2 regions of the Arthrobacter sp. SE2 genome follow, and region 2 is predicted to be linked to the other one. Evidence: riboswitches for the same ligand, from Rfam matches in the RefSeq annotation. Region 2 holds a riboswitch; the other holds the start of a gene.
The links. Region 2 has a riboswitch for glycine ahead of gcvP (aminomethyl-transferring glycine dehydrogenase). Riboswitches for the same ligand answer to the same signal wherever they lie in the genome.

Region 1 (11,331 bases), on a different contig from region 2:
AAGGACTCGTTGAGGCGCGAGGCGATGTAGTTCGCGGCAAGCAGCGCGGACTTGGTGGCTTCGGTGAGGCCTTCGCCGCCCATGAGCTTCACGTAGGCCCAGGAAATCGGCAACACACCCGCGGAGCCGTAACGCGAGGCGGAGATGGCGACACCCTTGCCGGAAAAAGCGTCGTTCGCGTCGCCGGGCATGAAGGGTGCCAGGTGTGCTTTGGCCGCGACCGGGCCAACGCCCGGTCCGCCGCCGCCGTGCGGGATGCAGAAGGTCTTGTGCAGGTTCAGGTGGGACACGTCGCCGCCGAACTTGCCCGGCTGGGCCAGGCCGACCAGGGCGTTAAGGTTGGCGCCGTCAACGTACACCTGGCCGCCGGCTGCGTGCACGGAGTCGCAGACCTCGCGCACGTCGGCGTCGTACACGCCGTGCGTGGAGGGGTAGGTGATCATGATGGCCGAGAGGACGTCCTTGTTGGCCTCGATCTTGGCCTGCAGGTCCGTGTGGTCGATCGTGCCGTCGGCAGCCGTGGCCACCACGACCACCTTCATGCCGGCCAGCACCGCCGAGGCAGCGTTGGTGCCGTGGGCAGAAGCCGGGATGAGGCAGACGTTGCGCTGGGCCTCGCCGCGGGAGTGGTGGTAGCCGCGGATGGCCAGCAGACCCGCGAGTTCGCCCTGGGAACCGGCGTTGGGCTGGATGGAGACCTGGTCATAACCGGTGATCTCGGTCAGGTCAGATTCCAGGTCCGTGATCAGTTCGCGCCAGCCCTCGGTCTGGGAATCCGGGGCGAACGGGTGGATCGAGGCGAATTCCGGCCAGGAGATGGCTTCCATCTCGACGGTGGCGTTCAACTTCATGGTGCACGAACCCAGCGGGATCATGGTGCGGTCCAGCGCCAGGTCACGGTCCGAAAGCTTGCGGATGTAGCGCAGCAGCTGCGTTTCGGAACGGTGCGTGTTGAACACCGGGTGCCGAAGGAAATCAGAAATGCGGACCACGGCCTCCGGCAACTCGAAGCCGGCAGCGGTCTTCACGGGACCGGCGCCAAAGGCGACGGCAACTGCGGACAGCACTTCCGACGTCGTGGTTTCGTCAACGGAGACGCCTACGGTGTCGGCGTCAATGATCCGCAGGTTGATGCCCCTGGCCTCGGCGGCCGCGATGACCTTCCCGGCCTTGCCGGGGACGCGGACGGTGACGGTGTCGAAGAAGGAATCGGAGACGAGTTCGCGGCCGGCGACTTTGAGCGCGGTGGCGAGCGTGCGGGCGTGGTTGTGGGCGGTCTCGGCGATCGCCTTCAGGCCATCGGGTCCGTGGTAGACGGCATACATCGAGGAAACGATCGCCAACAGTGCCTGCGCGGTGCAGATGTTGGACGTCGCCTTCTCGCGGCGGATGTGCTGCTCGCGGGTCTGGAGGGCGAGGCGGTAGGCGGGCACGCCGGCATTGTCCTTGGAAACGCCGACGATGCGGCCCGGGAGTGTACGCTCCATGCCTTCGCGCACAGCCATGTACGCGGCGTGCGGGCCGCCGAAGAACAGCGGAACGCCGAAGCGCTGGGTGGAGCCGACAGCGATGTCGGCACCCTGCTCGCCCGGAGGCGTGATCAGGGTGAGGGCGAGGAGGTCCGCGGCGACGGTGACGAGGGCACCGCGTTCCTTGGCGGCGGCAATCACGGCGGAGTGGTCGAACACCCGGCCCGAAACGCCCGGCTGCTGCAGCACGATGCCGTTGATCTCGCCGTCGGGCAGGCCCTGGGACAGGTCCGCGATCTCCACCTCGAAGCCCAGCGCCTCGGCGCGGCCCTTCACGATGGCGATGGTCTGCGGGAGGCAGTCGGCGTCGAGGACGGTCTTGCCGTCGTGGGCCGTCTTGTTCTTGTTGGCCCGGCGCATCATGAGGACTGCTTCGGCGACGGCGGTGGCTTCGTCCAGGAGGGAGGCGTTGGCGATGGGCAGCCCCACGAGGTCCTGGACCATGGTCTGGAAATTCAGCAGGGCTTCGAGGCGGCCTTGGGAGATTTCCGGCTGGTAGGGCGTGTAGGCCGTGTACCAGGCCGGGGATTCGAGGATGTTGCGGCGGATCACCGGCGGAGTGACGGTGTCGTAATAGCCCTGGCCGATCATCTGCACAGCCGTCTTGTTCTTGGCCGCCAGCTTGCGAAGTTCAGCCAGGACTTCGACCTCGCTGAGGGCGTCGGTGCCGTGCTTGGACAGCCTGAGTGCGACGTCCTGGCGGATGGAATCGGGGACAGCGACATCCACCAGGCCGTCAACGGAGTCGTAGCCGACAGCTTTGAGCATGATGTCAACATCGGTTTGCCGTCGCGCGCCGATGTGTCGGTCTGCAAAAGCGGTGGGGGTTGATTGAACAGTCAAAAGGAACTCCAAGGTAGGGCCGACCACAATGGCACGGCTTCGGTTTGGGTTCCTCCCCGCTCTGTATCGGACCTGAGAGATTCCGCAGAACGCATTGTCACGTTGTGTTCCGCTTGCACCGTCGGTGAGCCGGACCGAAGCCTGGCTGCTTTCCAGAGTTGCCTCGCCGCGGCGGTACGGGGGCCTGAGAGATTCCTGGGGAGGATTTGCTCCTACGGCGCCTGCCCGGTTGATGACTGGGAGGACTCTCCCGCCACGGTTCGAAAGGCATATTCAGATTTGGGGTGATTCGGCTCACACCATACACACAACGTCAGAGTCGGGGCAACATCTGGTTCGAAAACGGCGCTCAGCGGGCACCGAGGTGACGAAGCAAAGGCCGAATTGACATTTCTTAGTGAGCTATCCCACACTGAATCGGTGGCCGCCCGGAAGAGGCCAATCCTCCACATCCGCGATTCTCTTCACCCAACTGAATACTGCTTATGATCTGCGGCGGGAGAGTCCTGCCGGTACATTCAGCGGGCGCCGTAGGAGCAAATCCTCCCCAGGAAACTCTCAGGCCCATGTACCGCCGCGGCAAGGCAACTCTGGAAAGCAGCCTGGGAACCCCGGGCTCACCGACGGTGCAAAGCGGAACCATGCGAAAGCACGGGGCCGCGGAATCTCTCAGGTCCAAGACAGAGCGGGGAGGAACCCCGAATCATCGTGGCACGCTAATGCCACTTGAACGATGGAGTTCCTCATGACGATTCATCATCCGCCCGCCAAAGCCGTCGAAACACCACATCTTGACCGCCAGCTCAGCAACCGGCACATCCAGCTGATTGCTATCGGCGGGGCGATCGGCACTGGCCTGTTCATGGGTTCGGGCAAGACCATTTCCGCGGCCGGCCCGTCGGTCATCTTCGTGTACATGATCATCGGCTTCATGCTGTTCTTCGTCATGCGGGCGATGGGCGAGCTGTTGTTGTCCAACTTGCACTACAAGTCCTTCAGCGATTTTGCCGCGGACCTGCTGGGACCTTGGGCAGGTTTCTTCACCGGCTGGACCTACTGGTTCTGCTGGGTGATCACCGGCATAGCGGACGTCATCGCCATCGCCGGCTATTCGAAGGAACTCTGGCCGAGCCTCCCGCTGTGGATTCCGGGCCTGGCCACCATCGCGATCCTGCTGCTACTGAACCTGACCACGGTGAAGGCCTTCGGCGAGACAGAATTCTGGTTCGCTCTCATCAAGATCATCGCGATTGCGGCACTGATCGTTGTGGGCCTGTTCATGATTTTCAGCGGTTTCCAGTCCGACGCCGGACCGGCAAGCTTCAGCAACCTGTGGAGCCACGGCGGCTTCTTCCCACACGAATTCATGGGCTTCGTGGCTGGCTTCCAGATTGCCGTCTTCGCTTTCGTGGGCATTGAGCTCGTGGGCACCACCGCGGCAGAGGCCAAGGACCCGGAGAAGAACCTGCCCAGAGCGATCAACTCCATCCCAGTGCGCGTGCTCCTCTTCTACGTGGGCGCCCTCATCATCCTGATGTCCGTCACGCCCTGGACCCAGTTCGCCGCCGGCCACAGCCCTTTCATCGCCATGTTCTCCCTGGCTGGACTGGGTGCCGCTGCCACCGTGGTGAACCTGGTGGTGCTCAGCTCGGCCATGTCCTCGGCCAACTCCGGCATCTACTCCACCTCGCGCATGGTGTACGGCCTGGCCCAGGAGGGCGACGCCCCGGCCCTGTTCAGTGGCCTATCCGGGCGCAAGGTTCCCCGCAACGCCCTGTTCCTCTCCTGCGTGCTGCTGCTCTCCGGCGTCGTCCTGATGTACGCGGGACAGGACGTCGGCAAGGCCTTTGACATGGTCACCACCGTGTCCGCCGTCTGCTTCGTCTTCGTCTGGTCCATCATCCTGGCCAGCTACATCGCATTCCGTCGTCGTCGCCCGCAGCTGCACATCGCGTCCACGTTCAAGATGCCCGGCGGCATCCCGATGGTCTGGGTGGTCTTCGCGTTCTTCGGCTTTGTCCTGTGGACCTTGACCACACAGCCCGACACACTGGTGGCTCTCTTGGCCACTCCGGTCTGGTTCATCATGCTCGGCGTCGCGTGGTTCTTCCTGCGCCGCCGTCCAGCCCATCTGGCCCGTTACGCGAGGTTCCAGGAGGAACTCGAGTCCGAACAGGATGCCGCGAACCAGGCCGCGGTTCTTCCCTGACCCAGGCCGCACCGCCGCGGCAGGAGAGCCAGCAGGAAGCCAGGCAGGAGCCTACTGATGCATGGCCTCATGTATCTGGAGCGCAAACCAAAGCTGGGCCAACGTGGACGTTTCGCTCATGTCCAGCCCCGTCAATTCGCCGATTTTCCGGATACGGTAGATCACGGTTTGCCGGTGGGCGAAGAGTGCCGCAGCTGTCTTTTGCCACGACCTCTGGGTGTCCAGGTAGGTCCTCAAAGTCACGATGAGGTCACCTTCCTGGCCCTGTTCGTACGCGAAGACCGGGCCGAGCAGCCGCTGGACCAACGCCGTGCCTTCCTCGAAACTCGTGAGGCCCAGCCAAGACGGTCCCTCGGCGTAGTGGGCCAGGTTGACGGCGTTGCCCTTGGCTGAACCAAGCGCCCACAGCGATTCCTGCAGTGCACGCTGGATGCCTGCGGCGGACGTAGGCGAGCTGATGCCAATCCGGACGTCGGTCCCGGCGCAATGGATCAAGACGTCGTCGGTCACCGCTTGGGATACCGCCACATGAAGTGTGTTGAAACGCCGGAGGCAAGCGGCTGGAAATCCGTGGCGCCACAGTTCCACGTGGACGTTCGCCAGCCGCTCGCCGTCGTCGGCGGCTATCGCGACCATCACGAAATCTTGTGCTGGGACATCAAAGGCGGTAAGCCGGCTCTCCAGTTCGACGACTCCCAGCCGTCCATCAACGGCTGGCCGGAGGAACTCGCCAGCCAGGCGATGCTGGCTTTCCAGGGACAGGACTGTTCGTGAAAGTTCCAGCCCCAGCACTGTTGCCGCGTGGAGGAGCACGACGGCGTCAGGGTGCGGATCGCTTTTGGGCAGCACCACCAGCAATGCATTGGCGTGGGTGGGGATGTCCATCATCAACACGTGCCGATCCCCTAGCCGATGCCACTGGAACTTCTTCCCGGCCAGGGGTATGTGGCCGGTCAGCGGGGCCAATTCCGTCAGCAGAATATCCGGCAGCGGCTTGCCGTCCGGATGCCACGGATGCAGGCAGCGCCGGTCCACCACGAACAGCTCCGCATCGAGCTCAGCCGCGAGGCCCTGCAGGAGGCCCTGCCAGTGGTCCTCAATTGTTCCCGCGGTGCGTATCAAGTCATAGACTCTGGCGGTCTGGCGTAGACGCCGTGATTCCTCCAGCAGGGAAGCCTCGGCCACGGTCCGGGCGATGGCGATGAAGGGCAACGGATACGGAATGCTCAGCAGCGGCAGCGGCAGGTGTTCGCAGGCCGCCAGGAACTCCGGCGTCAACTCCGGCGCGTGCATCTTCTCGCCGATGGCGAGCGCGCTGGCGCCTGCTTCGACGAGCGCCTCGGCGAGCGCTACTTGGCCTGGGGCGTCGGCCGGGATGGACAGCCCGTTGGTCATCATCAGTTCGCCGCCGGTGACCCATTCCCACAGGCGCGGCAGGTCAGAAGTGTGCGCCCACGTGATCCGGTTGCCACTTCCTGTGTATCCGGCCAGAAGGGTCAGTCCCAACTGGGGTTCTGCCACGAGCTCGGCCACAGTAATCGCCATCGAAAGTGCACTCCCTGATCATTGGTTTCCGGCTATTTCACAGCGCTTAGACATTTGTCTAAGCGACTCGGCCATTTGTAGTCAATCTACCGCTATACGCAGTGATGTGCGTCACCAAGAATTGGATTACTTACTTCCCGCCCCAACATTCCGACTCGACATTCCCGCTCAAAGGCGAGCACCCTCCTCCCAACACCGAAAGCTGCCGGCAAGCCGCTCGGCAGCACTACACGAAGGATCCCGGCATGACAACGCATAAGCCCATCGGCCCCGTCGACGCAACCAAAGTCCCCCGGTATGCAGGCCTGGGCACTTTTGCCAGGCTTCCCCAAATTGACCGCGTTCCGGACTACGACATTGCGATCGTCGGAGTACCGTTCGACGGCGGAACGTCCTTCCGGCCCGGCGCCCGTTTCGGTCCTGCCGCGGTCCGCGAGGCCTCCCGGCTCCTGCGTCCGGGCTACCATCCCGAACTCGACGTTGAGCCGGTCTACGAAGTCCAGGTTGTGGACGCCGGCGACATCGCCTGCACCCCGTACGACATCACGCGGGCCGTCCGCGAAATCGAAGAGCAGGCACTGCCCCTGATCAGCGAGGACAAGAAGCTCATCTCGATCGGCGGCGACCACACCATCGCCCTGCCGATGCTGCGGGCCTTGAACAAGGTCCACGGACCGGTCGCGTTGCTGCACTTCGACGCCCACCTGGACACCTGGGACACCTACTTCGACCAGCCCGTCACGCATGGAACCATCTTCCGGCGGGCATTCGAAGAAGGCCTCCTGGTGGAAGACTCCTCCATGCACGTCGGCATCCGCGGGCCGGTCTACGACCGCAACGACTTCCTCCGCGACCACGAATTCGGTTTCCAGATCATCCGCTGCTCGGACCTGGACGTCATCGGCGTTCCGGCAGCGATCGAGCGGGTCAAGGAGCGGCTGGGCGATACCCCGGTCTACGTCTCCATCGACATCGACGTCCTGGACCCCGCCTACGCACCGGGCACCGGCACTCCCGAGATGGGCGGACTCCACTCCCGCGAACTCCTGGCACTGCTCCGCGGGCTGAACGGCATCAACATCGTCGGCGCCGACGTCGTCGAAGTCGCCCCGGCATACGACCACGCAGACATCACCACGGTGGCCGCGGCCACCCTTGTCTTCGACCTCCTCGCGCTGATGGTGAACCGCGGCAAGGCCGAGACGAACGCCGTCCGCGAATTGCAAGCAGCCTCCTGGACCGCATCATGAACACCCGAAGCAATCCCGCCGCGGCCACCGAAGTGCCCCGGCTCGAAGACAAGACCATCCAGCCCATCCCGTTGAATGAACGCCACGGGAAAGCCCGGGACCTCTTTACCATCTGGTTCGGTTCCAACATCATGATCATGACCATCGTGACCGGTGGACTCGCCACAACGGTGTTCGGGCTCAGCTTCGTGCCCGCCATCGTGGGAATCATCCTTGGAAACGTCATCGGTGGCATCTTCATGGCGCTCCACTCCGCCCAGGGACCGCAATTGGGCGTGGCACAGATGATTCAGACCCGCGGCCAATTCGGCTCCTTCGGGGCGTTGCTGATCGTTGTCATCGTGGTGATCATGTACGTCGGATTCTTCGCTGCGAACCTCGTCTTTGGCGGCGAAGCAATGGCCGCAGTCAGCCCGGACATCAGTGTTGACGGTGGCATCATCATCATCGGCGTCGTGAGCGTTGTTGCCACGATTTTCGGCTACCGGCTCATCCACGCCTACGCGCGCTTCCTCAGCATCGTGGCCGGTTTGGCATTGCTTCTGGCCTTCGTCTGGATCATGTTCGTCCACGGGCTGCCCGCTACTTTCCTGTACCAGGGAAACTTCAACTGGGTTGGCTTCATGGCCACCGTCTCCGTATCCGCCTTGTGGCAACTCGCCTACGCTCCCTACGTCTCGGACTACTCCCGCTACATGCCGCAAGGCACCGGCTCGGCCCCGGCGTTCTGGGCCTCCTACTCAGGCTGCGTCCTGGGCACGCTCTTCCCGATGATCCTGGGTGCCTTGGTGGGAACCCTCGCGGTGACCATGGGTGCCGATGCAGGCAACGTCGAAATCGTCGGCAGCATGGGAGCGCTGCTCCAGCCATGGACCCTGGCAGTCGTGGGAATCTTCTGCCTCGGCGTCGCGGCGTCGAACGCCATGAATCTCTACTGCGGCGTCCTGTGCAGCCTCACGATTGGGCAGACGTTCAAGCCGAATTGGTTGCCTCGCGCCAAGACCCGAAGCGTTGCGGCAATCATCCTCTTTACATTCGCACTCCTGATCTCGCTGTTCGCACGCGACAATTTCATCCTCTTTTACACCAACTTCCTCTCCTTCCTGATGTACGTGCTGGTTCCCTGGACGGCCATCAACCTGGTGGACTACTACCTCCTCCGGCACGGCGATTACAGAGTTGAAGACTTCTTCAAGCGCGACGGCGGAGTGTACGGACGGTTCAACTGGGTCGCCATCGCTTCCTACGTGGCAGGTGCCCTGGTCCAGCTTCCGTTCTCGGCAACAGCGATCTACACCGGACCCGTCGCAGCAGCCATGGGCGGCGTAGACCTCTCCTGGATTGTCGGACTCGTCGTGGTGGCGCCTCTCTACTACGTAGCGGCACGCACCTTCCGGAAGAAGACCGAGGCCGCACCGCTTGAGGCCCTCGCACTCGCAAGCGACTTGGTCTAACGCATCCCGGGCCTAGGCCCGCACTCCCCCATAAACTCCCGACGCCGCGACCGGCGCCAGAAAACAAAGGCAAAATCATGACACTCATTGACACCGAACAGTTCACCGTCCGCCGCGTCAGCGAAGACAACAGCTCCTCTGCGGCCCGCAACGTCCCGGGCATCTTGCCCCTGCCCCTGCCGCCTGGCGGGCATTTCATCGGCGGATCGTTTGTTCCAGGTTCCTCCGCCGAGCTCATCGACGTGGTAGACCCCGCCACCGAGCAGGTCATCGCCTCCGTGCAGGCCGGCACCGCCGCAGACGTTGACGTTGCCGTCGAAGCAGCCGTGGCGGCGCAGAAGTCCTGGGGATCCACCACGCCGAAGGAGCGGTCCGAGGTCCTGAACCTGATCGCCAACATCATCGCAGCGAACCGGGAAGCTTTCCAAGCCATCGAGTCCGCCAACACAGGCAAACCGCGGGCCGTCGCGGAAGACGACGTCTCCAGCACCATTGACACCTTCCGATTCATGGCCGGAGCGTCCCGCACGCTGACCTCCATGGCCGGCGGCGACTACGCCACCGGGCACACCTCGGTCATCCTCAGGGAACCCGTAGGAGTGGTGGGCGTCATCACCCCGTGGAACTACCCGCTTCTGATGGCGGCCTGGAAGATCGCGCCGATCCTTGCCGCCGGAAACAGCATCGTCCTCAAGCCTTCCGAGCAGACGCCGCTCTCCACGCTGAAGCTGGCGGAGCTCGTGGCCGGGCGCATTCCGGATGGCATTCTCAACGTCGTCACGGGCCAGGGCCGGACCGTTGGCCAGCGGCTTTCCGAACACCCCGATGTTGCCCTCGTCGCCTTGACGGGGAGCGTCGTCAGCGGACAGGCAGTGGCGGAAACCGCCGCGAAGTCGGTCAAGCGCGTCCACCTGGAACTCGGCGGCAAGGCCCCGGTTGTTGTGTTTCCCGACGCCGACCTCCGCGCCGCCGCGGCTGGCGTGCGGAATGCCGGCTACTGGAACGCAGGCCAGGACTGTGGCGCTGCCTGCCGCGTGCTCGTCCACGAATCGGTGGCTGCCGAGTTCACCGAACACCTCGTGCGCGAAGTCAGCACGTTGGTGGTCGGGGCACCAGAGGCGGGGGACGACGTCGAAATCGGTCCCATGATTTCGCGCCCGCATTTCGAGCGCGTCAAGGAATCGCTGGCCGAGGCAAAAGCTGCTGGCCTGCAGGTCGCCATCGGCGGTTCGGCGTTGGAAGGCCCCGGCTACTTCATCGAGCCCACCGTCATCAGCAACGTGCCAGCCGGAGCGCATATTGCAACCCACGAGATCTTTGGTCCCGTGGTCACGGTGGAGACCTTCAGTTCCACTGAAGAGGCCGTCACCCGCGCAAACGAGAGCCCTTACGGCTTGTCAGCCTCAGTATGGACCCGGGATTCAAGCCTCACGTTGCGCGTTCCTAAGCAGCTCGACTTCGGTACCGTTTGGGTCAATTCACACTTGGTGTTGGCTTGCGAGGTACCGTGGGGCGGATTCAAGGGATCCGGCTACGGCCGCGACCTCTCGCTCTACGCTTTGGACGACTACTCCCGCACCAAGCACGTCATGATCAACCACGGCGCATGAGCGTTCAGACAAGCAACGGAGCTTATCAATGACCATCGCGAACCTTCCCCGCAACGCATCCCCGGCACGCGCCGCCACTCCTTCCGCCCCCTTCGGCACGGACGTCACGTGGACCAACTGGGGCGGTAACCAGAGCGCCACGCCGGCCTTCACCGTCCGGCCGCGGAATGAACAAGAAGCGCTCGACGCCGTCCGTTTCGCCATCCGCGAAGGCCTGCCTGTGCGGGCGGTCGGCTCGGGGCATTCGTCCTCGCCGCTGGTCCAAACGGGCGGTGTCCTGATGGACATGTCCGCTCTTTCGGCGATCACCGGAACCGACCGCGAGCGCCGTCGTGCGAGGGCCATGGCCGGCACCACCATCAACGCCTTCGGCGATCCCCTCTGGGAACAGGGGCTGGCTTTGGGTAACCAGGGCGACATCGACAAACAGCAGATCGCCGGGGCGCTGGCTACCAGTACCCACGGTTCGGGGAAGAACCTGGGCAGCTTCTCGTCCAACCTTCGCTGGGTGAAGCTGATCAACGGCTACGGCGAAATCGTGGAGATTGGCGAAGGGCAGCTGCGGGAACTCAGGGCCGCCCAGGTCGCCTTGGGTACGCTCGGGGTTTTCCTGGAGGTCGAACTGGCTGTTGAGGAAAGCTACTACCTGCAGGAGCAAATCACCTACCCCACGTGGGCCGAGACCGCTTCTACCTGGGATACCGATATCGACTCCAACAGGCACTACTCATTCCTCTGGTGTCCCGAGAACGATTCGTGCGAGCTTCTGGACCTCCCGGGCGCGCCCGGCCTAAGCATGGCAAACCGCAGCTACACCAAGCGGTACAACGTGGCCCACATTCAGGACGAGCGCGAAATATCAACCGTTGAGGGCTCCCGTCTGGACCGCTC
Region 2 (11,331 bases):
GAGCCGTAACGCGAGGCGGAGATGGCCACGCCAGTCCGTGGCAAAGAAGCGCCGTCTTCGTGCGCTGCCTTGTTGGCATCGCCGGGCATGAAGGGTGCCAGGTGTGCTTTGGCCGCGACCGGGCCAACGCCCGGTCCGCCGCCGCCGTGCGGGATGCAGAAGGTCTTGTGCAGGTTCAGGTGGGACACGTCGCCGCCGAACTTGCCCGGCTGGGCCAGGCCCACGAGCGCGTTAAGGTTGGCGCCGTCAACGTACACCTGGCCGCCGGCTGCGTGCACGGAGTCGCAGATTTCGCGGACGTCGGCGTCGTACACGCCGTGCGTGGAGGGGTAGGTGATCATGATGGCCGAGAGGACGTCCTTGTTGGCCTCGATCTTGGCCTGCAGGTCCGTGTGGTCGATCGTGCCGTCGGCAGCCGTGGCCACCACGACCACCTTCATGCCGGCCAGCACTGCCGAGGCAGCGTTGGTGCCGTGGGCAGAAGCCGGGATGAGGCAGACGTTGCGCTGGAGATCGCCGCGGGAGTGGTGGTAGCCGCGGATGGCCAGCAGACCCGCGAGTTCGCCCTGGGAACCGGCGTTGGGCTGGATGGAGACCTGGTCATAACCGGTGATCTCGGTCAGGTCAGATTCCAGATCTTCGATCAGTTCGCGCCAGCCCTCGGTCTGGGAATCCGGGGCGAACGGGTGGATCGAGGCGAATTCCGGCCAGGAGATGGCTTCCATCTCGGCGGTCGCGTTCAACTTCATGGTGCACGAACCCAACGGGATCATAGTGCGGTCCAGCGCCAGGTCACGGTCCGAAAGCTTGCGGATGTAGCGCAGCAGCTGCGTCTCGGAACGGTGCGTGTTGAACACCGGGTGCTGCAGGTAGTCCGAAGTTCGCTCGACGGCGGCCTCCAGGGCGAAGCCCTCGCCGTCACCGGACACAGTGGCACCGAAGGCGGCGACGACACCAAAAGCATCAAGGACGCCGCCGACGATTTCTTTTGTCGTGGTTTCATCAACGGAGACGCCGACAGTGTCCGCGTCGATGCCGCGCAGGTTGATGCCCTTGGCCTCGGCGGTTGCAACGATTTCGGCAGCCTTGCCCGGGACGCGGACGGTGACGGTGTCGAAGAAGCTGCCGTGCAGAACCTCAAGGCCCGCGGCCTTCAAGGACGCAGCCAGGGTCCGGGCGTGGTTGTGGGCGGTCTCGGCGATCGCCTTCAGGCCATCGGGTCCGTGGTAGACGGCATACATCGAGGAAACGATGGCCAAGAGTGCCTGCGCGGTGCAGATGTTGGACGTCGCCTTCTCGCGGCGGATGTGCTGCTCGCGGGTCTGGAGGGCGAGGCGGTAGGCGGGAGTGCCGGCGTCGTCCTTGGAAACGCCCACCAAGCGGCCCGGCATGGAGCGCTCGAGGCCCTTCTGGACCGCCATGTACGCGGCGTGCGGGCCGCCGAAGAACAGCGGAACGCCGAAGCGCTGGGTGGAGCCGACAGCGATGTCGGCACCCTGCTCGCCCGGAGGCGTGATCAGGGTGAGGGCGAGGAGGTCCGCGGCGACGGTGACGAGGGCACCGCGTTCCTTGGCGGCGGCAATCACGGCGGAGTGGTCGAACACCCGGCCCGAAACGCCCGGCTGCTGCAGCACGATGCCGTTGATCTCGCCGTCGGGCAGGCCCTGGGACAGGTCCGCGATCTCCACCTCGAAGCCCAGCGCCTCGGCGCGGCCCTTCACGATGGCGATGGTCTGCGGGAGGCAGTCGGCGTCGAGGACCGTCTTGCCGTCGTGGGCCGTCTTGTTCTTGTTGGCCCGGCGCATCATGAGGACTGCTTCGGCGACGGCGGTGGCTTCGTCCAGGAGGGAGGCGTTGGCGATGGGCAGCCCCACGAGGTCCTGGACCATGGTCTGGAAATTCAGCAGGGCTTCGAGGCGGCCCTGGGAGATTTCCGGCTGGTACGGCGTGTAGGCCGTGTACCAGGCCGGGGATTCGAGGATGTTGCGGCGAATCACCGGCGGAGTGACGGTGTCGTAATAGCCCTGGCCGATCATCTGCACAGCCGTCTTGTTCTTGGCCGCCAGCTTGCGAAGCTCAGCCAGAACCTCCACCTCGCTGAGGGCATTCTGGAGCGTCAGTGCGACGTCCTGGCGGATGTCATTGGGAACCGCGGTGTCTACGAGCGAATCGACACTGTCGTAGCCAACAGACTTGAGCATGATGTCAATGTCGGCCTGGCGGCGGGCGCCGATATGCCGGTCAACGAACGTAGTGGAGGTTGAACTAACCGTCACGAAGGAACTCCATTAATAAGGCGGCGCAGGGTACGCCACAGCTAATCGGGTTCCTCCCCACTCTGTATTGGACCTGAGAGTTTCCGCGAAACCGTGCTCGTGGCACTGTTCCGCTTGCACCGTCGGTGAGCACGCGTCAGCGTGCTGCTTTCCAGAGTTGCCTTGCCGCGGCGGTGCGTGGGCCTGAGAGATTCCTGGGGAGGATTTGCTCCTACGGCGCCTGCATCACATGCCTGCAGGACTCTCCCGCCGCAGATCAAAGGCGTATTCAGTTATGTGAATCAGATCGTGGTTGCCGGTGACGGCTGCCACAACTCTCAATTGTCCTATGGACTGCCCGCGTCTGCAAATGTGGTCACCGACCCCGCCCGGCTTTCCCAACTAGCTCGCACTAAATGTCGTTTTGGAGCCCCTAAACGACAACAACTGCGTGGGCCCACGCCGCCAGGGTTCCCTGGCCGTGGGGCCCCAACGGCGAGGGCCCCTGCCTGAGCTTGCGAAGGCTGGGAGCCGGTGGGGACTTGCGAGGCGAGGGTGGCGGTGGGGATTAGTTGGGCCAACCCTCAGTTACGGAGGCGTTCGACGGCGGCCAGCAGCGCACCGACGTCGGCGCTCCTCGCGCTGGCCTTGACTTCCGTATCACCGGCGCCGCCTTCAAGCATTGCGTTGAAGTAAAGTCCATCGCCCATGTACCGGACCGCTTTGGCCATCTCGGGCCCCACTTCTTCGGCGAGCACATCGAGCCATTGTTGCTGGATCCCGGCGAAACGCCTGCGGGTTTCTTCATGGGCTACTTCCGCGAGCCGCGTGGCTGCCACGAACACCCTGTCCAAAGGGGTATCCGCCCACAGTGAAGACTTGATGAAGAATGCGGCCGCACCTTCGGGCGCTGCCTTCATTGCTTCGATGTCCAACGCGGCCAGCCCGTCCATGCGTTCGAGCAAGGAGCTGATCATGGCTTCCTTGTTGGGGAAATGGTAGAGCAGGCCGCCCTTGGAGACGCCTGCGCGCTTGGCGACGGCATCCAGGGTGGCAGCCCGCTCCCCCACCTCGATCAACAGGGCTTCAAAGGCATCCAGGACAGCGTCCCGGGCAATAGGTTTTCGCGGCATGGTGTCCATCATCCCTTAGTTCGATGCGGCAGTTCGATGAGTCAGATTGAAACTATACCGTCCAGACGGTACAGTTATTTTCATGTTCAGCCCGTCCACAACCCAGCACCCCCGCACCCCTTCGATCCAATCCGCCCCGTGGCGCGATTGGGCTGCCCTGGCACTCCTGATGTTCCCCGTGCTGCTGGTGGCTGTGGACAATACGGCGCTGACATTTGCCCTGCCGCAAATCGCCCGTTCGCTGGAAGTCGGGGGCGTGCAGCTTCTGTGGGTCGTCGATGCGTACCCGCTGGTTCTCGCAGCCCTGTTGGTGTCCATGGGAAACCTGGGAGACCGGATCGGCCGCCGCCGCTTGCTGTTGATCGGCAGCACGGGCTTCGCCGCCGTTTCCGCGGCCACCGCCTTCGCGCCGTCGGCGGAATGGCTCATCGCCGGACGTGCCAGCATGGGCGTCTTCGGAGCCATGCTCATGCCGTCCACGTTGTCCTTGATCCGCAACATCTTCCCGGACCCGAACCGCCGCCGGCTCGCCGTGGCAGTGTGGGCCGCAGGATTCTCCGGCGGCGCCGCCCTCGGGCCGATCTTCGGCGGCTGGCTCGTGGAGCACTTCTGGTGGGGTGCCGTGTTCCTGGTTGCGGTGCCATTGTTGCTGCCCCTGCTCGCCTTTGGCCCCTCCCTCATTCCCGAGTCCAAGGATCACAACCCGGGCAAGCCGGACGTTCCCAGCGTCGTGCTGTCCATCCTGACCATGGCCCCCGTGGTTTATGGCATCAAAGAGGCCGCCGTGCACGGTTTTGGCCCTGGACCCGCGGCCTTCATGGCGTTCGGCCTGGCCATGGGAATCGTCTTCGTCCGGAGGCAAGGCTCTTTGGCATCGCCCATGTTGGACGTACGGCTTTTCCGGAACAAGGTCTTCAGCACGGCCATCACGGCCAACGTCTTGTCCCTGTTCTCAATGACCGGCTTCATTTACTTCTTCGCGCAGCACTTGCAGCTCGTGGAAGGCCAATCCCCCATGCAGGCGGGGATCTCGATGGTTCCGGCATTGCTGGCCACCATCGTGGCGGGCCTGGTGGTGGTTCCGCTGGTCAAGCGGATCCGCCCGGGCCTGGTGGTGGCATCGGGCTTGGCGCTGAGCGCAGTGGGATACCTCGTGGCCGCCCTGGGCAACCACAGCCAGGGTCCGGGGTACCTTTTGACGGCACTCCTACTGCTGGCCATAGGGGTTGGCTCGGCGGAGACCATCTCCAACGACCTGATCCTCGGCGCGGTTCCTGCCGACAAGGCGGGCGCTGCATCGGCGATCTCCGAAACGGGTTACGAGCTCGGTTCATTGCTGGGCACAGCCGTCCTTGGCTCCATCCTGACAGCGTCCTACCAACACCACTTGCTGCTTCCAGGCGAATTGTCCGGCCATGCAGCCGAACGCTCGCGGGAGACGCTCGCCGGAGCCGTGGACACCGCGGCCGCACTGCCCCAGCCATTGGGTGACGCCCTGGCCACCGCCGCGCGTGCCGCCTTTGAATCGGGCGTCCACATCACGGCAGCGATCGGGCTGATACTGATGGCCGGAGCGGCAGTCCTTGCCGCCGTCGTGCTCCGCCGCGTGCCGACCGCAAAGTAGGCAGTCGGCGCGGATCGAGCCTGCGATTTGCAGTGTGATTTGTTTGTGATATCACTGGAAAAGACGTGTGATCCCCTTGTTTTTATTTCGCTTCGGCGCGATTATGGTGGAATGAGCAATCCAGCAGGGCCGCGCATTGGCCTGCGCGCCCACTTCGACGCCATGAACATGGAGGTGCCTGAACTGATTCAGGCCCTCAGGGACATTCTCGGGGCCCGACTTGTTGCTTACCTTGGATCAGTCAAGGAAACGCGTGCAGTCCGACAATGGGCTGACCCAGAAGATCCACGCAAGCCCTCGGCTGCCGTAGAGCAGAGGCTCCGCGATGCCTATCAGATCGCCGGTACGCTTCGCGAGGTAGACTCCGCCACAGTCATCCAGGCCTGGTTCCAAGGGATGAACCCCTACCTGGAGGATCATTCCCCTGCCATGGTGCTGCGGGAGGGGCCTCCTGAAGAATCCAGGATCAGGGTGTTAGCCGCCGCGAGGGCGTTTTCATCCCCATCAGCAGCATGATTGGAGGCTTGCTGGAGGGAGAATTCATCGAACGCAGGGTTTGGCGCGTCGGTTTCCGTCCAGAGCCCTGGGCATGGTCCGACTGGAGCTGGGCCGAACATGGACGGTTCCAGGGTAGATGGGACGACCCGGACGGAGAATTCCGAACGATGTATGCCGGCGCTACTCTCCAGGCATGTCTCGCCGAAATCCTGGCAGGTCTTCGCCCCTCGATAGGGACGTCCACAGAACTGGCCGAAATCCAAGAAGATCCGCTCGATGCCGCAATGTATCCCACCTGCCCTGCCGGGACTGTCAGTTACAGCTGGCTGGAGCCCCGGATCGCCTCCAGGGCCACGTTGTCCGGCCACTTCTGCGTCATCACGTCAATGGCGTCTATTGCCGCACTGCGTCCTGTTTTCAAGCAAATGGCAGCCGAGCAAGGATTTGACGACTTCGACGCAGCCACGCTGAAGGACCAGAAGGCGCGCCCCATCACCCAGGCGGTCTCAAAGTTCGTTTGGGGTCTAGGCGATTTCAACGGCATAAGTTTCAATTCTCGTCTGGGCGATGACAACACTCTTTGGGCCATCTACGAACGACCGGACGAGCCAAACCACGTCAGCCCTCAACTGAGTCACCTTGAGACCCATTCACTCACGCCAGAGGATCCGGCAATTGTTGAGATCTTTGCACTATTCAACCTGCGGTGGGGCGAGTAATTGAGGCTCCGCACAGGAGTCGCTGAGTCTAGACAGCCCGGTTCAAGGCAGCATCAGGCGAACTGAAACTACGGGTAATTCCGCCCAAGGTAGCGGTGGCAAGCGTCGAGAGGTAGTCGTGCCGGCGTCGGGCAGTAATGCGCGATTGGGGCTCGAAGGATTGCCCGGGATCGTCCGCGTAATGCGCGGACAGCCCATCGCGCATGAGGCGGATGCCCTCGGCGCGCTGTTGTGAGACCGCAGCGTGCGTGGAACCGAGTTCCTCGGCCAGTTCCTTGACGGTCCGCCCCCCGAAGTAGATCTCCTCGACGACGTACCGCATCTTTTCCGGCAGGGCTGCGACGGCGGCGCGAAGGTACTTGAGGCGCTCATCGGCCAGGACTGAGTGCTCCGGGGAGATGGTGTCCGCGGCAACAGTGTCCACGACGACGTCGTCCAGTGGCGACAGCGTCCGTGCGGCATCGGCCAGGGCGGCTTCCACCACGCTGCGTTCGACACCCAGGGCTGATGCGGTTTCGGCCACCGAAGGCGTGCGGCCAAGGACGCCGGACAGCGTCTCCTGGACCGACATGGTTTCCTTGATGCGTTTGCGCGCAGATCGCGTGGCCCAGTCGCTGGCCCGCATCTCGTCCGCAAAGGCTCCGACGATCCGGCGGCGCGCAAATGCGCCGAAGGGGACTCCGAGGTTCGGATCGAAGGAATCGGCGGACGTTATCAACGCCACGGACCCTACCGATGCGAAATCGTCGCGCGACAAATGAGAAGCTCTCGCGCAGAGCTCCGACACCAAATAGCCAACGAGCGGCAAGTGCTGCAGCACCAGCTCGTTGCGTTCTTCGCGATTCAAAATTAGTCCCCCCATGAGACTTGTTTATTGAGTTGCCAAGCCTGATTCCAGGGGCTTCATGGGCGAGCTGCTGAGACGATGCAGCGTGCCGAAGATTACACGGAACAGACATGTATTCAGTGAACATACCATCTGAAAAATAACAATGCGTGTACGCTCATGAAAAAGATACAAAAGAGGCCTCGGATTCATGTTCGCAGGCCAAACCGGGGAATGGGGAACCGTGGGGGCGGATGAGCTTTCGGCGACGCTGTGGCGTGAGCGGAGACAGCTGGAACTGCTGTTGTACCGGCTCGAAACCCAGTTGCTGCACGTTCGGGCAGGCAACTGGCATTGGTTGAAATTCACTGCCGCTGACGTGGAAAAGGTCCTGGAAAACCTTCGGTTCGACACCCTTGCCCGGAACATCGAGTCGTCGGCCGTGGCTATTGAATGGCGCTTGTCGGCCAATGCCACGCTGCCGATGATCGCTTCAGTGGCCCCGCCCGTAATCTGGCCGGAACTGCTTCAGGAACACCACCGTGAGCTGGTCTTGGTGCTCAAGCAAGTGGAAACAACCGCGGCCGCCAACGTCGAGGCTCTCCAGATGGGGCTGCAAGGGGCCCGGAACCCGCCGCTTGGCTCCGCTCAGCCCGGCGACGCAGCCCCGGCGGCGCCGGGAGCGGTCGCGTGTGCTGGCACCGTGGATGACGTGATGCTGCTTGCGGAAAACGCCAATATCGAACGGGCCCTGGCCGTGACGAGGGATTGCTCACTGCCGCTCCTCAAGGAGTTCCTGGGCTTGGACTAGGGACGGCTACCGGTGGACGACAGTGTGCAAGAGAATAAAGCTTGGCTGTCCCGAGTTCGGGTTTGCATCGAAGGCGTCAACCTCCGAAAAGTTGCACGATTGCCTGTCCAATTTTGCCCACTCAAGGACTTCCAAGAGGCTGGCAGACGAAATATCGAAACCCTGCGATTTGTCCCAAGCGCCACTGTTGGGGTGGAGCCAGACGTCTATCACTCGAAAAGACGGATCGACACAGATCAAGTTCATGTCCCGCTCGTCAATCGTCCGAATCTTCATCGCAATCAGTCAGATCGCATTCTTGTGGACAACTTGGGTGTCTGAGCCAACATTCCCCACCTGGCGCGCCTAATCCGCCTTCGGTTTCCGAACAGGCGGACGCAGCCCGGCAACGAGTTCCTCGGCTTCGGGGCCGGCCTGGGCAGCAGCGAGGTTGGCCGCGGCGATCGCCTCAACCACTTCGCGACGCTGAATGGACACCCCGCGGGGCGCCTCGATCCCGATCCGCACGCCGTCGCCGCGGCCTTCCATGACGGTGATGACAATGTCCTCACCAATCATGATCTGTTCGCCCGGCTTGCGTGTCAGTACCAGCATGCTCTCAATCTACCTTTCCGAGCACGGCAACGCGGGCGGGCTTGCCGTCCACCCACCCGATGGGAAGGCCGAGCCCGTTGACTGTCTCGGGACTTCCCGTTTCCGACGCGCCGAAAACATCGAGGGCGTCGACACGGACACGTTCGGCGGCGAGAGCGGCGGAAAGGGCGCGGACCCAAGCTGCCGTGTCTTCCGCTTTCCGCCCAGCGTCAACAACCAGCCACAACTGGTCTGCGGCGAGGGCTGCGATGCCCGCCGCGTGCCTCAGGGTTTCGCCTTGCCTGCCGAGTCCATACGCCACCAGCACGGTTTGGCCGGTGAGCACAGCTTGGGCGCGCGCCGCCGTCGCGCCCTGGCGCCCCGCCACGTGGAGGTGCCCGAAGGCAGTCAGCGCTCCGGCTGTCCGGACATCGGAACCGCCCTCGGCGATGGACATTTCCAGCGCTGGTCCCAAGGCGTCGTCGCCGAGGCCAAGCAGGATGATGAGGTTACCGCCGCCGGCAAGTGGCACCGGTACGGGCATAGGAACGGCGTGCCCGACGGCGGCGGCTGGCAACGCGGTCAGCATCCCTTGCGTTTGCGGTCCAGAGACCGGCGCCTGGAACTCCTTCCCCAACTGCTCCAATATCCCCGCGAAATCCGGGGAGGCGGTTGAAATAGCTGCCTCGGGCCGGTGCAGGTCCATCTCGGCCGCGTCGGCTTGCTCCAGGAGCGCGGCGATCGCGGGCCCCTGCAACGCGTGCGCCTCCCCAGCAACCTGGGCATCCCAACTAGCTCGCAGTTGTTGTCGTTCTGAGCCCTCAAAACGACAACTATTGCTAGCTAGTTGGGTGGAACCCTCTGCCTGAACTTCGATGGTGGCCTCGTAGCGATTGGCTGCGAAGAGCCCGGCGATCCCCGGATTAGTGACTTTCTCGGCGGAGACGATCCGCGCTCCGGGGCCGTACTGCTGCTCGGCTTTCACCCGGATGGCCTCCAGGGACGTGCCCTTAAGCTTGTATTGCTTCGGCATGGCGGACCACCCCCACGGTTTCGATCTGGAGGTTCGCGGACGTCACTTCGCGGTAGGACAACACGGGAACACCGCCGTCGGGAGCAGCCACGAGCCGCCGGACCGCGGGCCGCAACGCCGGGGCGCACACCAGGACAGCTTGCCGTCCTGCATTTGCCGCGGCCTCAACCGAAGACTGCACAGAGGCCAGGACGGCATCCAGTCGGGCTTGGCTCATGACGATCTGGGTACCCCCTTCGGCCGGGCGCATGTCTTCGAGCATGGACTGTTCCAGGAGCGGATCGATCATGATCACATTGAGCACCGTGCCATCCAGGAACTTGGCTGCAAGCGCGGGCCCCAGGGATTGCCGGGCGGTTTCCACCAAAGCCTCGGGCTCGGTGGAAACCTTGGCACGGAGGGCAAGGGCTTCGTAAATGCGGGGAAGATCGTTGATGGGGACCTGTTCTTCGAGGAGTCCCTGCAGCACCCGCTGCACCTCGGCCAAGGACATGAGCCCGGGAATGAGTTCCTCGACGGCGGCGGGGCTCTGCTTGCGCACGCCCTCCGTCAGCACCCTGACGTCCTCGCGGGTGAGGAGCCTTGCGGCGTTGGCGGACACGATCGACGACAAGTGGGTCACCAGCACGGAAACCCGGTCGATCACAGTTGCCCCCGTCATTTCGGCGCTGTGGCGCATCTCGCTGGGAATCCATTTTCCGGCCAGCCCGAAGACCGGCTCCACCGTGGAGGTGCCCGGCAGTGCGTCAAGGTAATCGCCGAGGGCAAGCAACTTGCCCGACGGCGCCGTGCCACGTCCGGCTTCCACTCCGGCAATGCGGATGGCATAGGTGGCCGGCGGCAACTCGACGTTGTCGCGCGTGCGGACGGGCGGAATCACGATCCCCAACTCCATGGCGATCTTGTGGCGCAAGGAGCGGACGCGGGCCAGGAGGTCGTCCGAGGCGCCCGAGACCATGTCGACCAGGTCCGGAGCCAACAGGATCTCGACGGGGTGGACCCGCATGTCCTGCATGAGCCGCTCGTTGGGGTCTTCTTCGGAGCTCAGGGTGGCTGCTTCCTGGGCGTCCTCCGCCTCACTCTGCTGCTTCTGCTGCGCCGCGAGGCGGCGCGAGCCGAACAGCAGGGCAGCGCCCACCAGCAGGAAGGGCACGATGGGCATGCCGGGGATGAGTGCCATGGCCACTGCGGCCAATCCTGCGATAAGCAAGGCGTTGGGCGACTGCATGAGCTGAGAGGAGGCCGTCCGGCCCATGTCTTCTTCGGCGTTGGACCGGGTGACGATCATGCCCGTGGACACGGCCATGAGGAGGGCAGGGATCTGGGTGACGAGCCCGTCGCCCATGGTCAGCAGTCCGTAGGAGTTCAGCGCGTCGCCCACGTTCATGCCGCGCTGCAGCACGCCGATGGCAATGCCGCCAACGAAGTTGATGATGATAATGATGATGCCCGCGATCGCATCGCCCTTGACGAACTTCGAGGCACCGTCCATGGCGCCGTAGAAGTCGGCCTCCGCGGACACCTCTGCGCGGCGCTTGCGGGCCTGGGCGTCAGTGATAAGGCCGGCGTTGAGGTCGGCGTCGATGGCCATCTGCTTGCCCGGCATGGCGTCCAGCGTGAACCTTGCCCCCACCTCGGCGACGCGTTCGGCGCCCTTGGTGACCACCACGAACTGGATGACCACCAGGATCAGGAACACCACGGCGCCGATGATCATGGAGCCACCCACGGTGACCTTGCCGAAAGCGTCGATCACTTGTCCGGCGAATCCCTGCCCCAGCACGAGCCGGGTGGACGCGACGTTGAGCCCTAGCCGGAACAGCGTGGCCACGAGCAACAAGGACGGGAAGACGGAGAAG

Region 1: it holds a riboswitch for glycine, as region 2 does, so the genes downstream of both, AC4CS3_RS09895 (amino acid permease) here and gcvP (aminomethyl-transferring glycine dehydrogenase) in region 2, are expected to answer to the same signal.

The regions. Positions count from the first base shown of each region.
Region 1 is NZ_JBZAYA010000006.1:1,906-13,236, forward strand. Features, by position in the region: gene gcvP (aminomethyl-transferring glycine dehydrogenase) at 1-2,372, opposite strand, end outside; glycine riboswitch at 2,535-2,635, opposite strand; glycine riboswitch at 2,859-2,956, shown strand; glycine riboswitch at 2,958-3,066, shown strand; gene AC4CS3_RS09895 (amino acid permease) at 3,118-4,581, shown strand; gene AC4CS3_RS09900 (PucR family transcriptional regulator) at 4,633-6,126, opposite strand; gene speB (agmatinase) at 6,372-7,376, shown strand; gene AC4CS3_RS09910 (purine-cytosine permease family protein) at 7,373-8,830, shown strand; gene AC4CS3_RS09915 (aminobutyraldehyde dehydrogenase) at 8,908-10,440, shown strand; gene AC4CS3_RS09920 (D-arabinono-1,4-lactone oxidase) at 10,469-11,331, shown strand, end outside.
Region 2 is NZ_JBZAYA010000009.1:197,818-209,148, reverse strand. Features, by position in the region: gene gcvP (aminomethyl-transferring glycine dehydrogenase) at 1-2,276, opposite strand, end outside; glycine riboswitch at 2,329-2,436, opposite strand; glycine riboswitch at 2,438-2,535, opposite strand; gene AC4CS3_RS14490 (TetR/AcrR family transcriptional regulator) at 2,840-3,388, opposite strand; gene AC4CS3_RS14485 (MFS transporter) at 3,471-5,012, shown strand; gene AC4CS3_RS14480 (hypothetical protein) at 5,124-5,528, shown strand; gene AC4CS3_RS14475 (RES family NAD+ phosphorylase) at 5,525-6,229, shown strand; gene AC4CS3_RS14470 (sigma-70 family RNA polymerase sigma factor) at 6,258-7,091, opposite strand; gene AC4CS3_RS14465 (hypothetical protein) at 7,267-7,866, shown strand; gene AC4CS3_RS14460 (carbon storage regulator) at 8,212-8,460, opposite strand; gene AC4CS3_RS14455 (hypothetical protein) at 8,465-9,472, opposite strand; gene AC4CS3_RS14450 (flagellar biosynthesis protein FlhA) at 9,450-11,331, opposite strand, start outside.